DNA from 3 places in the Bacillus cereus group sp. RP43 genome. Region 1 is predicted to be linked to each of the others. Evidence: riboswitches for the same ligand, from Rfam matches in the RefSeq annotation. Region 1 holds a riboswitch; each other region holds the start of a gene.

Region 1 (4,958 bases):
GGCTAGAACAGTTGGTCATTTCACTCCTTCACTTGAGGAAAAAGGCGCCTCTAGCTCAGGAGTTCCAATGCCCTCTTGTTCTGAGCGAGCCGCTTGTGCTTTCGATATTGTCCAGCTCCAGCGGCTAGATTGTTCGGTGGCTTCGCGTCTTCCAGAGAGGCAAAAAGCGCCTCTATGTCAGAAGCTCCATCCCCCTCACAATCTGAGCGAGCCGCTTGTGCTTTTCTTTTGTAAAAATAAACAGGAAACAACATGAAAATAACGAATATACTATATACTAAGTTAAAGGTTGTATAGTATATGGTGATCGGGTGATGACGTATGATTTATGTGGAAAAAGTCATTATTGTAGAAGGTAAATCGGATAGAAGAAAGATTGAATCTATTATTCGTGAACCAGTGGAAATTGTTTGTACAAATGGTACAATTGGTTTGTCGAAAATGGATGAGCTCATTGATCAGTTTTTTGATAAGGACGTATATGTGCTAGTGGATGCTGATGATGCAGGAGAAAAGTTAAGGAAACAATTCCGAAAAGAATTTCCGCAAGCAGAGCATATTTATATTGATCGCTCGTATCGCGAGGTGGCGACTGCACCTTCTTCACATTTAGCAAATGTATTATGGGGAGCTGACATTGACGTTTATACAGAATATTTACGGTAAGGAATGATAGAAGTGATTGATTGGACAGGTGCCGAAGCTACAGCCCTAATAGGAAATGAAGAAAAAACAGTGTTATATGTGTATACACCAATGTGTGGAACATGCCAATTAGCAAAGAAGATGTTGACGGTCGTTGAGATGACGATTGAAGATTTAAAAATTGGAATGTTAGATTTGAATTATGCCCCGCATTTAGCGAAAGAGTATGGGATAGAAAGTGTACCGTGTTTACTTATTTTTGAAAATGGGACACTGACGAAGAAAATATATGCATTTCATTCGGTTGAATATTTATATACGGAATTAAAGTAGGCGGCAAAGTTTTTGCCGCCTCGACATATTTCTTGGGAAATATGTCGACATGCGTGATAGATACAGTATTTGTCGAGCGAAAGTAACAGGATTGCTCTTTAATAAGAGGGAATGGTATGTAATAGAAAGTGATATGAGGGATGTGGTTTAGGATGAAATTATATTCTTTGCTTCAATCATTTGTAAATTACGCTAATGGTCAATATCATTTAGAACCGCTTTTAAGGCAAGGGGAAAGAACTGTTAATTTTCGTTTTGGAGATGAAAGCTGCTCGTTACAAATTTCAAGAGATTATATAGAACTTTTGAAAGAGGCGAGAGGAACGGAACAAATCGTTTGTTTAGAGGAAGAGGATGTACAAAAATTAGTGACTGGAAATATGAGGTTGCAAACGTTAATGAGTGATGGACGGGTACAATATTCTGGAACTTATCGAACGATGTTATTAGTTGAATCGATGTTTCATATATGTAAACCGATGTCAGTCGGGGCTTAAAATTCTGAAGTTTCTTTTTTTGCGAAAATTTCTGTTGACACGGCGTGTGGATATTGATACAATTCAATTCATAAAATATAGACAATTTCATAAATTATAAATCAGACGAAAATTTAATCTGATTTCTCTTATTAAGAGAGGTGGAGGGACTGTGCCCTGTGAAGCCCGGCAACCGTCAACTTATGTTGAAATGGTGCCAATTCCTGCAAAGCAAATGCTTTGAGAGATGAGAGAGAGGGATAGTGTTGTTATATACGCATATAAACCTTTCTGCTTCTCTAGAAGCGGAAAGGTTTTTTGTTGTTTGAATGCGGAGGACATTCAAATAATAAGAGGAGCTATAACGATGGACTACACGCATCAAAAATAAAAAAATGCGGAGTCTATCCAAAATTTTCAAGAAATCCAGCTCCAGCGGCTAGAATGTTCGATGGCTTCGCTTCTTCCTATGAGGCAAAAAGCACCTCTACGTCAGAAGCTCCATCCACTTCACATTCTAAACGAGCCGCTTACGCTTTTTAAACAAAAAAGGGGTGATACACCATGATTCTATTAGAGAATGTAAAGAAAATATATAAGGCAAAAAGCGGTGATGTCACTGCTGTAGATAACGCCAACTTACAAATAGAGAAAGGCGAAATATTTGGTGTTATCGGATATAGTGGCGCTGGGAAAAGTTCTTTAATCAGATTGTTTAATCAATTAGAGAAACCAACTTCTGGCCAAATTACAATTGCAAATCGTGTCATTTCAGCGATTACTGGAAATGAACTTCGTAAGGCAAGACAAGAAATTGGAATGATTTTTCAGCATTTCAACTTACTTTGGTCACGAACTGTGCGTGAAAATATCGCATTCCCACTTGAAATTGCAGGTGTCGATAAGGCGGAGAGAAGAAAACGTGTCGATGAGTTAATTCATCTTGTTGGATTAGAAGGAAGAGGAGACGCGTACCCATCTCAGCTAAGTGGTGGACAAAAGCAGCGCGTCGGGATTGCAAGAGCGTTAGCAAATAATCCACAAGTACTTTTATGTGACGAAGCAACGTCAGCACTTGATCCGGAAACGACAGATCAAATTTTAGATTTACTATTAGATATTAATAAGCGTCTCGGTTTAACAATTGTATTGATTACACATGAGATGCACGTTATTCGAAAAATTTGTAATCGAGTGGCGGTAATGGAGAAAGGGAAGATTGTAGAAACGGGTCCAGTACTTGACGTATTCCGTAATCCACAGCAAGACATTACGAAACGCTTTGTACAGCAGTTAACGGATTCTGAAGATACAAATGAAACGATTGAAAGTTTAATTGAAAAATACCCAGATGGAAAAGTAATTCGCTTGCAGTTTGTCGGTGAGGCTGTAGAAAGACCGGTACTTCAAAGATTAATGCAACGCAGTGATATAGAAGTTAGCATTTTGCAAGGAAATATCGCACAAACGAATAACGGTTCTTACGGAAGTTTAGTCGTTCATTTAAATGGTGAAGAAACAGCGATCCAGCAAGCAATAGAAGGAATTCATCAAGATCAAGTAGAGCTGGAGGTGATTGCACATGGATAAGTTAATCGCAAATGTTGATTGGAATCAAATGTTAGAAGCAACTGGTGAAACGTTATATATGACGGCAATCGCAGCACTTGCCACATTTGTTTTAGGACTTATTTTAGGACTATTACTCTTTATGACAGCGAAAGATAATTTATGGGAAAATAAAGCGATTAATACGGTGATTGGAGCGTTCGTAAACATTTTCCGTTCTATACCGTTCATCATTTTAATTATTTTATTAATCCCATTCACAAAGATTCTTCTTGGAACAATTCTCGGAGCGAGTGCAGCGCTGCCAGCTTTAATTATTGGAGCGGCACCATTTTACGCGAGAATGGTTGAAATCGCACTTCGTGAAATTGATAAAGGGGTAATTGAAGCTTCAAAAGCAATGGGAGCAAAAACAAGCACAATCATTTTGAAAGTATTAATTCCAGAAGCGTTACCAGCATTAGTATCTGGTATTACGGTAACGACAATTGCTTTAGTAGGCTATACAGCAATGGCAGGTGTTGTTGGTGCTGGTGGTCTTGGAACACTTGCTTACTTAGAAGGATTCCAGCGTGGAAATAACGATGTAACAATCGTTGCGACAATTTGTGTATTACTCGTTGTATTTTTAATTCAGTGGATTGGTGATAGTGTAACGACTCGAATAGATAAAAGATAATGAAAACAGGGGGATATTTCAAATGAAAAAATTATTACTTACAGCACTTATTTCAACTTCAATTCTGGGGTTAGCTGCTTGTGGCGGGAAAGATAAAGATGAAAAGAAACTTGTTGTTGGTGCTTCTAACGTACCGCACGCTGAAATTTTAGAAAAGGCAAAACCGTTACTTGAGAAAAAAGGAATTGAGTTAGAAATTAAAAAATTCCAAGACTATGTGTTGCCAAATAAATCGTTAGCGGATAAGGAATTAGATGCAAACTACTTCCAGCACATTCCATATTTAGAAAAAGAGATTAAAGATAAGAAATATGATTTTGAAATAGCAGGAAAAATTCATTTAGAACCGATTGGTGTGTATTCTCAAAAATATAAGAGCTTAAAAGAGCTTCCAAACGGGGCGACAATTATTATGAGTAATTCTGTTACTGATCATGGTCGTGGTTTAGCAATTTTACAAAAAGAAGGCATTTTAAAAATTAAAGACGGAGTAGAGCCAGTTAAAGCGACTCCGAAAGATATTGCAGATAATCCGAAAAACTTAAAATTCAAAACAGATATCGAGCCGGGTCTATTGCCACAAGTGTATAACAATAAAGAAGGCGACGCTGTTCTAATTAACTCTAACTATGCGATTGATGCGAAATTAAACCCAGAAAAAGATGCAATTGCAATTGAAGGCAGTGATTCTCCATATGCTAACATCGTAGCAGTTCGTAAAGGCGATAAAGATAAAAAAGAGATTAAAGCTCTTGTAGAAGTGCTGCATTCTAAAGAAATTGAAGATTTTATTAATAAAGAATATAAAGGGGCAGTTGTTCCTGTAAAAGAATAATCGTTTGAAGAAGGGCTGGTGTATGCCGGCTCTTTTTTCTAACTACATAACTATAGGGGAGAAGGGGACATCATATGAAAAAGATTATACTGTCAGTTGTTACAGCACTGTCTGTATTTACATTAGCTGCCTGCGGGGGGAAAGAGGAGAATAAGCTTGTCGTTGGAGCTTCTAACGTGCCGCACGCTGTTATTTTAGAGAAAGCACAACCGATATTAGAGAAAAAAGGTATTAAATTAGAGATTAAAAAATTCCAGGACTATGTGTTACTAAATAAAGCGTTAGCGGATAAAGAAATTGATGCGAACTACTTCCAACACATTCCGTATTTAGATAAAGAAATTCAAGAAAAAGGATATAAAATTGTAAACGCAGGAAAAATTCATTTAGAGCCAATGGGCATTTATTCTAAGAAATATAA
Region 2 (4,958 bases), 190 kb from region 1:
GTTCATACGCTTACCAACGCCGTATTCGCCACCAGTCCAGCCAGTGTTTACTAAGAATACTTTCGCATCATGTTTCTCAATTTTTTCACCAAGCATTTCAGCATAGCGAGATGCATCAAGTGGTAAGAACGGTGAACCGAAGCAAGTAGAGAATGTAGCTTGCGGAGATGTAACACCGCGCTCTGTTCCTGCTAGCTTACTAGTGTAACCGCTTAAGAAATGGTACATAGCTTGCTCTTTTGATAACTTACTGATTGGAGGCAATACGCCAGATGCATCAGCAGTTAAGAAAATAATTGTATTTGGATGTCCTGCAACACTTGGCAGTACGATATTGTCAATCGCATGCATAGGGTATGCAGCACGTGTATTTTCTGTTAAAGTAGTATCGTTATAGTCAGCGATGCGTGTTTGACCATCAATGACAACGTTTTCTAAAACTGAACCAAATTTGATTGCATCGAAGATTTGTGGTTCTTTCTCATGAGAAAGGTTTACACATTTCGCGTAGCAACCGCCTTCAATATTGAATACACCGTTATCAGACCAACCGTGCTCATCGTCACCGATTAATTTACGGTTTGGATCAGCAGATAATGTTGTTTTCCCTGTTCCAGATAAACCGAAGAATAGTGCTACGTCGCCTTCTTCGCCTACGTTTGAAGAGCAGTGCATAGAAAGAATGTCTTGTTCAGGTAGTAAGAAGTTCATAATAGAGAAGATTGATTTTTTCATTTCTCCAGCGTATTCTGTACCACCGATTAGTACGATACGTTTTTCGAATGAAACCATAATGAATGCTTCAGAATTTGTACCGTCAATTGCTGGATCTGCTTTGAAGTTTGGTGCAGAAACAATTGTGAACTCTGATTCGTGAGTTGTTAATTCTTCTTCATTTGGACGAATAAATAATTGATGTACGAACAAATTATGCCATGCATATTCGTTAACAACTTGAATTGGTAGGCGATAGTTGCGATCAGCGCCAGCAAATCCTTTGAAGACGAATAACTCTTCTTTTTCTTTTAAGTATTCTAAAACTTTTGTATATAATTTATTAAAATGTTCTTCAGAGATCGGTTGGTTCACGGCTCCCCAAGCAATTTTGTCAGCAACCGATGCTTCCTTCACAATAAATTTATCTTTAGGAGAACGTCCTGTGTATTTTCCTGTTGAAGCAGAAACGGCACCAGTAGAAGTTAATTTCCCTTCGTTTCGCATTAATACTTTTTCCACTAATTGCGGAACACTTAATTGAATCTGTGCATTGCTTCCGTTCAATAATTCATGTAAACCAATTTGGACATTCACAGTACTCATATTTATATACCATCCTTTTCATTTAATGAAATATTCCTCGTAATCCCCATCAAGAGTATAACACAATTATATAAATAATGTATACTATTTATTTATTTTTGTTTGTGTGAATGTATCATTTCCTTATTAATATTTCATTCTATGCGTATTGAGAAAAACTTTCAGGAAAATGTGAATATTAATTGACAAATGAATATCATTTCTTTAGTATAGGTTGGGACGGATACTCTCTTATCCCGAGCTGGCGGAGGGACAGGCCCGATGAAGCCCAGCAACCTCACTTGTAGTGGTAAATACAGGTGAATAGGTGCTAAAACCTGTGCGAGGCTAACGGTCTCGAACGATAAGAGCAAAGGGCAAAAAGCAGTATGCAAGTAGCAAATTAAACCTTTCCTCTATGTTAAGTGGGAAAGGTTTTTCTGTATGCTTGTGTGGGAGAATAAATGTATGTCGCAGTTTGTGGCAAATTAAGGATGAGTTCCGTACAATATATACAATTACTGTAGGGAGGTTTACCACATGACAAAAAAACGTCATCTGTTCACATCTGAGTCTGTAACTGAAGGACATCCAGATAAAATTTGTGACCAAATTTCTGATTCAATTTTAGATGCGATCTTATCAAAGGACGCAAATGCACGTGTAGCTTGTGAAACAACTGTAACAACTGGTTTAGTATTGGTAGCGGGGGAAATTACGACTTCTACTTATGTAGATATTCCGAAAATCGTTCGTGAAACAATTCAAGGCATTGGTTACACACGCGCAAAATATGGATTCGATGCAGAAACTTGTGCAGTTTTAACATCTATCGATGAGCAATCTGCTGACATCGCTATGGGTGTTGACCAAGCGCTAGAAGCACGCGAAGGTCTAATGACTGACGCTGAGATTGAGGCAATTGGTGCGGGAGACCAAGGTTTAATGTTTGGTTTCGCATGTAATGAAACACAAGAATTAATGCCACTTCCAATCTCGCTTGCTCACAAATTAGCTCGCCGTTTAACTGAAGTACGTAAAGATGACACATTATCATACTTACGTCCGGATGGAAAAACGCAAGTTACAGTTGAGTATGATGAAAGTGGTAAACCTGTACGTGTGGATACAATTGTAATTTCTACACAACATCATCCAGATGTTACATGGGAAGAAATCGATCGCGATTTAAAAGAGCATGTAATTAAAGCTGTAGTTCCAGCTGAATTAATGGATGGAGAAACGAAATTCTTCATTAACCCAACTGGTCGCTTCGTAATTGGTGGACCACAAGGTGATGCTGGTTTAACAGGACGTAAAATCATCGTTGATACTTACGGTGGATACGCTCGCCACGGTGGCGGTGCATTCTCTGGTAAAGATGCAACGAAAGTTGACCGTTCTGCAGCATATGCAGCTCGTTATGTTGCGAAAAACATCGTAGCAGCTGGTCTTGCTGACAAAGCAGAAGTACAACTTGCATACGCAATCGGCGTAGCACAACCAGTATCAATTTCAGTTGATACATTTGGCACTGGTAAAGTATCTGAAGACGTACTAGTAGAACTAGTTCGTAACAACTTCGATCTTCGCCCAGCTGGTATTATTAAAATGCTAGACTTACGTCGCCCAATTTACAAACAAACAGCAGCTTACGGCCACTTCGGACGTACTGATGTAGATCTTTCATGGGAACGTACAGACAAAGCTGTAGCTTTAAAAGAGCAAGCTGGTCTATAATATATGAAAAAAAGCTTTGCGCGGTGAGCGCAAAGCTTTTTTTATTTTGTTTTACTTATGATTTGAATACATGAATTACAATACACTTCTCCGTCTAGCTCAATATACTTTTCATATTAGTCATGCCGCTTGCCGGAAAGGGCATATGAATCCATGCTTTTTCATACGTTTGTATTTCTTTTTTGCATGATTTACAAACTATCGGTTTCTTCTTGAACATATGTAATTACCCTTTCATTTGACGTGCTTTACCCGCGCAAAATGCACTGCTCAGTAAAAATAGCGTTGCGAATATAATACTTACTAATGTAGCATATGGAATTGCTCCTTTTAGAGAAAACCCCACGGTGATTGAAGCTATAAATAAGAGGATGAATGTTGTTGTTAATTTTTTATAAAGTTCCATAATATGTAGACCTCCGATTTATTTTGTAGTGTAAATTTAAAAATTAAATCTATTATGTAGAAAATATAAGGTGAGTTAAAGAGTAGCTAATGATGTGGAACCTAAGAAAAAATATAAAAAGTACACTCTTTTATTTTCCTTTTTGTGGGTTTACATACTTATATTGTATCATGCTTCATCGTTGGCTTCATACATAATCGTGTAAAGATATGTATGATAAAATGGAGAAAAGTCTTCAAGAAAGGAAAGATGAAAAATGAGTGTAACTGAACATAAAAAACAAGCACCAAAAGAAGTACGCTGTAAAATTGTTACGATTTCCGATACACGTACGGAAGAGACGGATAAGAGCGGACAGCTATTACATGAATTGTTAAAAGAAGCAGGTCATACAGTGACCTCTTATGAAATTGTAAAAGATGATAAAGAAAGTATTCAGCAAGCAGTGTTAGCTGGTTATCATAGGGAAGATGTAGATGTCGTACTAACCAATGGCGGAACTGGTATTACGAAGCGTGATGTAACGATTGAGGCAGTGTCAGTGTTATTAGATAAAGAAATTGTTGGATTTGGTGAGTTGTTTCGTATGATTAGTTATTTAGAAGATATCGGAAGCGCTGCGATGTTAAGTCGAGCAATCGGCGGTACGATTGGGCGCAAAGTAGTCTTCTCAATGCCGGGATCTAGCGGAGCAGTTCGTCTTGCGATGAATAAGTTGATTTTACCGGAGTTAGGTCATATTACATTTGAGCTGCATCGCCAATGAGTAAGTTTGCTGGAATTGTATTAGCAGGTGGTATGTCGAGTAGATTCGGTGAACCGAAAGCGCTAGCGAGCTGGGGTGGGAGTACTTTTGTTGAGCATATTTTGAAAGTGATGACCACTACGCTTCAAGGAGTTGTAGTCATTAGTCATTCTGATATAAAAGAGCGAGTGGAGCAATTAGTACAAGTTCCCGTTATAGAAGATATTCCGCATTATAAAGGAAACGGCCCACTTGCTGGAATTGTATCAGGAATGGAATATATCGAAGCAGATTGGTACGCTATTATGCCTTGCGATGCACCAAATGTTTCGCAAGAGTGGTTTACTATTTTATTAGAACAAACGAGTGATGAGTATGATGCGGTTGTGCCTATTATTAATGAAAGAAAACAACCGTTACTCGCGGCGTATCATTACCGTGTGAAAGAGAAGATTTACACTTTACTTCAGGAAGAGAAAAGAAGCATGGGGCAGCTTTTATCACAATGTAATGTGAAATATGTTGCCGGAGAAGATGTACAAGCAAATGCAGAATGGTTTATAAATGTGAATACGAAAGAAGAATATGCGCAGGTTCAAAAAAACCTTTCAAATGAATGAAAGGTTTTTTGATATACAGAAATTGGGGAACAATTACTGTATAAAGGTATGTGAGTAAGTTGATTTTAAGGGGAATTTCTTAAAATCATCATACAGTAAAAATACTATATAACCATATTTTAATTTTTATGGGTTTTTATTACAAGTA
Region 3 (4,958 bases), 3.3 Mb from region 1:
GTCACATATACATAGAAGAAAAGGCATTGCTTTCCAACACCTTTTCTCCTATCACTATATCATAAGCCTGTTTTATTATATACTACAATTATTTTGTTACTTCTTTCGTTAACGATACTTCATTTTTCTCTTTCATTTCACTCTCTAGTTTTGCAATTTTCATATCAAATGTATCACGCTCATGCTCTTCATTTATACGAAGCTCTATGTCACGAATGTGATCTTCAATTTCTTCGAATCGTAAGAACGGATTATTTTCATCCATTTTATGCATAGCAGTATTCATACGGCGGTTTGCATGCGCCATATTTTCACGTGCCATTAATTCCATACGCTTTGCGTTCATTTCTTTTAATTTATTTTTCATTTCTGAAAGACGACGCTCTAACTCATCAATTTGCTCTACAACACCAGCATACATTTCTTCTAAGCGAGTTACTTGCCCTTCATAATACGCTACTTCTTCTAATGCACGTTCGTGCAATTGCAATTCGCCTGCTTCTTGTGCGATGATAGCTTGCTTTGATCTTTTATTAACGAAATAACGTGCTTGCTCAAGCTCACGAGCGAAGTTAGATTTTAATGTTTTATGACGCTGAATTAACTTCTCAATTTTTGTTATTTCACGCTCACTGTCGCGTAAATATTGGTTTAACATTGCTATTGGATTTTTTCTTTCTTTCTCATCTAACACATTATGAAAATCAGCTAAAATTGCATCGCGTACACGTCCGAATAAAGATTGTTTCATTATAATCTTCCTCTCTTCTACTTTATAATTTGATTTGATTTATTTTATATTAGTTTTTCATTAACTTGTTCCACTCATCTTCAAAGTTGCTATATGGTTTAGAACTTTCTGGAGCAGAATCAACAACTACATTTTTTTCTTTTTTCCACTCACGGTATCCGTAGTATAAAACTACTAATGCTGCGATCCCGATTAATGCTGGGGAATGAGAAAGTGCAATGGACAAACCGATTAAACCAACAATACCCCAAGCTAACTTTCCAAAAAATGATTTAGCTCGCACAAATGATTTATAGCTCCAGTACACAACTCCTGCTCCGATTGCGAATCCTACAATACCAGCAAGACTACCAAGAGCAATTAAAGCCAAAATACCGGCCGCGATAAACGCTAGAAATTGTTTCATCTTGTGCTTGCCTCCCTTCGATTTGATACTCTTATCTTAACTATTTTTTCATTTTTTCATAACGAGCTTAAGAACCGTTTTTAACTCAGACTTAAGACTGAGTTCCATTCAGCCTTTTGTAAAAATATAAGGAAAGATAGGATAACTCACTCTTTTATTGCATAGAAAAAGCCGTACAGAGAATATTCTCTGTACGGCTTCTGTTGCTACTAATAAAATTCATATTTAATTATGCTGTTTTATGATACTCTTTCTTTTCCGCCACTTTAGAAAACCTTGGGAAACCAATTAATATAGAAATAATTCCACATACTCCAACTAAAATTGGATAAAATGCATATGGTAACAATTCGATCGGAGATAACGCAGCAAATCCTGCCGCTGTTAACATTTGAGCACCATATGGAATTAACCCTTGTATACAGCATGAGAAAAGATCCAGTACACTCGCTGATTTACGCGGATCAATTTCATACTGATCCGCAATGTTTTTCGCAAGCGGACCTGTAAAAATGATAGAGATTGTATTATTTGCTGTACACATATTCGTCATACTCACTAAGCCAGCAATACCAAACTCTGCTCCTTTTTTCGAACGAATATTACGTGTTAAAAGATTCATTAAATATTGAATGCCACCATTATACTGGATAAGTTCAACCATACCACCGATTAAAATGGCAAGTAACACTAACTCCATCATACTGCCCATTCCAGTCGTTACACTTTTAAAGAAACTCTCTAACGTATAACTTCCATCTATAAGACCGATAACACCAGATAGTACCGTTCCACCAGTTAATACAATGAGTACATTCCAGCCAAGTAGTGCTGTAACAAGTACACCTGCGTATGGTAAAATCTTCACCCAATCAAATGTATGAGCTTTAATTTCTGTATCATTACCTAAAGTAATCATTACTAATAGTACAATTGTAATGACTGCAGCTGGCAATACAATTAAAAAATTCGTTTTAAACTTATCTTTCATTTCTGTTCCTTGCGAACGAACAGCAGCAATTGTCGTATCAGAAATAAATGATAAATTATCGCCAAACATCGCTCCGCCCACAACAGTAGCCATCGTAAGCGCAATTGAGATATCAGTTTGCCCACTAATACCTACAGCAATCGGTGCTAATGCAGCAATTGTTCCCATTGAAGTTCCCATCGCTAATGAAATAAATGCCCCTATAACAAAAATTCCAGCAACGATAAATCCTTGGGGTAAAATAGATAACGCTAAGTTAACAGTGGAATCAACTCCACCCATTCCTTTTGCCGTTTCAGAAAACGCCCCTGCAAGTACAAAAATCAGAACCATGATCATAATATCAGGGTTTCCTGCACCTTTAGCAAATCGTTCTACTTTCACATTAAAGCTTTCCTTACGATTCATCACTAAAGCAATTCCTACAGCAATTGAAATCGCTACAAGTATCGGCAATTTATAGAAATCACCTGTAATAATCCCAGAACCAATAAATAGCGCCAAAAATATTCCAAGTGGTAATAAAGCTAAACCATTTCCTCTCGTTTCTTTCAAAGTATCATCTCTCCCTAGTTTTCAACCTTTTCTAATGAATAACAAAAGACCTCTTCCAATGAGAAGAGGTCTTATACATCTATAAGAAACACTCTTCTCATCTTTCAAGCACATGCTTGCTGGATTTGGCACAGCACTCTGAAATCGAGTCCGCTGCCGAGGCATCGTAGGGCCAGTCCCTCCGCCTCTCTTTATAAGAAGGTTTCATATTTATTTTTTAATAATAATTTCTTTTCTAACTTTACTCGCTTACAAAACAAAAGTCAATTATTTTTTGTATAGATTTTTTTGGTAATTATACAAAAAGGTGAATAAACCAATCATTTTAACTTTTCGATTTCTTTATCCAATATTGAGATCCAATAAAATTCTCTATTTTTTATCGTCGCGATAATCCATTTTGTTGTATTCCATGCTAACTCATATTCTTCTTTTGTAACATCACCAGTTTTATAAGCATCCTCTAACTCGTCTTCATCCAGTACATAGATCTCACCGTTCGGTAACAATACCACATCTAAATATAAATCATCAAAATAAGGTAAACCACGATCGTCTATTTTAAATTCTTTTGTCACATCGATATAATATTGCACTAATTGTTTTTGATTGTCTAACATAGCTGTAATCGCAAAGTTATTTCCGTTTGTAAAATATTGCATCCATGTATACCCATCACCTGCAATGCAAAGCTCTTTACTATTGTATTCTTTATAACTAGGCTCTCTCACCTTTTTTATATCCAATATTCCTAACATACCTGCTTCAACTTGTTTTACTGTGTATGTCTTCTCTATTAATCGCTTCCACGTAGAACCATCACCGTACTTACGTTTCATAACTTTCTCTCCTCTTCTACATACAGAAAAGCTCTCACATAATATGTGAGAGCTTTTCAAATCATAATTAAGCCGCTTGACCCTTTTCAGATATCTCTTTTAAATAGGCTTGTCCTTTTTCAGCGTCATATTGACCTTCCCACTTAGACATAACTACAGCCGCTAAAGAGTTACCTACAACGTTAACTGCTGTACGAGCCATATCTAGAATACGGTCAATACCTGCAATAAACGCTAAACCTTCAGCTGGAATACCTACTGTACCAAGTGTTGCTAATAATACAACGAATGATACGCCCGGTACACCCGCGATACCTTTTGATGTAACCATTAATACAAGTAATAACGTAATTTGTTGTGTAATGGATAATTCAATACCGTACATTTGCGCTAAGAAAATTGCCGCAATTGCTTGATATAAAGTTGATCCATCTAAGTTAAATGAATAACCCGTTGGAATAACGAAAGATGTAATTGCTTTCGGACAACCGAATTTTTCCATTTTCTCCATAATTTTCGGTAAAACCGTTTCTGAACTTGCTGTAGAGTACGCTAAGATCAGCTCGTCTTTTAAAATTTTAAAGAATTGGAAAATGTTAATACCGAATATTTTCGCTGTAAGCCCTAATACAACTACAACGAAGAAGATCATTGCTCCGTATACTACAATGAGTAATTTCCCTAATGGAATTAATGAAGCTAATCCGAATGTAGAAACTGTAACACCAATTAATGCGAATACACCAAATGGTGCAAACTTCATAACTTGGTTCGTTACATAAAACATTGCATCTGCTACACCTTGGAAAAATTGTAGAACTGGTTTGCCACGCTCACCAATTGCTGCTACACCTAAACCAAATAATACTGAGAAGAAGATAATAGCAAGCATATCACCTTCAGCTAATGATTTCATAATGTTCGTCGGAACAATATTTACAAATGTATCCGCAAACGAATGACTTTGTACTTGCTCTGTCGTAGCTGTATATTTAGAAATATCTGTTTTTGTTAACTTATCCATATCAACGCCTTTTCCAGGTTGGAAAATGTTCGCTATTAATAGACCAACAACAATTGCAAGTGTTGTAATAATTTCAAAGTAAATAATTGTTTTTCCGCCTAGTCGACCTAACTTCTTAACATCGCCAACACCAGCAACTCCAACAACAATACTCGCTACAACAATCGGTACAACAATCATCTTAATTAATCGGATGAAAATATCACCAATTGGTTGTAAGTACTTCACCACTTCCGGATTGCCAAAGAAAATAGCTCCAACTGCAATACCGAGCGCAAGTCCTATTAAAATTTGCCATGCAAGTCCTATTCTTTTCATACTTGTGGTAACCCCCTCTTCGATGTGTCACTCTATCTCTCATTCTATCTCTATAAAACATGAAATTAAGAGTA

What was found. Region 1 has a riboswitch for S-adenosylmethionine ahead of QCI75_RS02370 (methionine ABC transporter ATP-binding protein). Riboswitches for the same ligand answer to the same signal wherever they lie in the genome.
Region 2: linked by a shared signal. The riboswitch ahead of metK (methionine adenosyltransferase) and the one ahead of QCI75_RS02370 (methionine ABC transporter ATP-binding protein) in region 1 are both predicted to bind S-adenosylmethionine.
Region 3: linked by a shared signal. The riboswitch ahead of QCI75_RS19700 (Na+/H+ antiporter NhaC family protein) and the one ahead of QCI75_RS02370 (methionine ABC transporter ATP-binding protein) in region 1 are both predicted to bind S-adenosylmethionine.

What each region holds. Positions count from the first base shown of each region.
Region 1 covers NZ_JARVHQ010000001.1:475,480-480,437, forward strand. The annotation lists gene QCI75_RS02355 (toprim domain-containing protein) at 322-666, shown strand; gene QCI75_RS02360 (thioredoxin family protein) at 670-978, shown strand; gene QCI75_RS02365 (hypothetical protein) at 1,131-1,475, shown strand; SAM riboswitch class I at 1,601-1,708, shown strand; gene QCI75_RS02370 (methionine ABC transporter ATP-binding protein) at 2,019-3,044, shown strand; gene QCI75_RS02375 (methionine ABC transporter permease) at 3,037-3,702, shown strand; gene metQ (methionine ABC transporter substrate-binding lipoprotein MetQ) at 3,725-4,537, shown strand; gene metQ (methionine ABC transporter substrate-binding lipoprotein MetQ) at 4,612-4,958, shown strand, end outside.
Region 2 covers NZ_JARVHQ010000001.1:663,511-668,468, forward strand. The annotation lists gene pckA (phosphoenolpyruvate carboxykinase (ATP)) at 1-1,320, opposite strand, end outside; SAM riboswitch class I at 1,549-1,670, shown strand; gene metK (methionine adenosyltransferase) at 1,840-3,039, shown strand; gene QCI75_RS03460 (hypothetical protein) at 3,266-3,445, opposite strand; gene QCI75_RS03465 (MogA/MoaB family molybdenum cofactor biosynthesis protein) at 3,702-4,211, shown strand; gene QCI75_RS03470 (molybdenum cofactor guanylyltransferase) at 4,208-4,810, shown strand.
Region 3 covers NZ_JARVHQ010000001.1:3,782,019-3,786,976, forward strand. The annotation lists gene QCI75_RS19690 (PspA/IM30 family protein) at 89-751, opposite strand; gene QCI75_RS19695 (lmo0954 family membrane protein) at 801-1,157, opposite strand; gene QCI75_RS19700 (Na+/H+ antiporter NhaC family protein) at 1,387-2,703, opposite strand; SAM riboswitch class I at 2,798-2,903, opposite strand; gene QCI75_RS19705 (ribonuclease FAU-1 family protein) at 3,024-3,542, opposite strand; gene gltP (glutamate/aspartate:proton symporter GltP) at 3,610-4,884, opposite strand.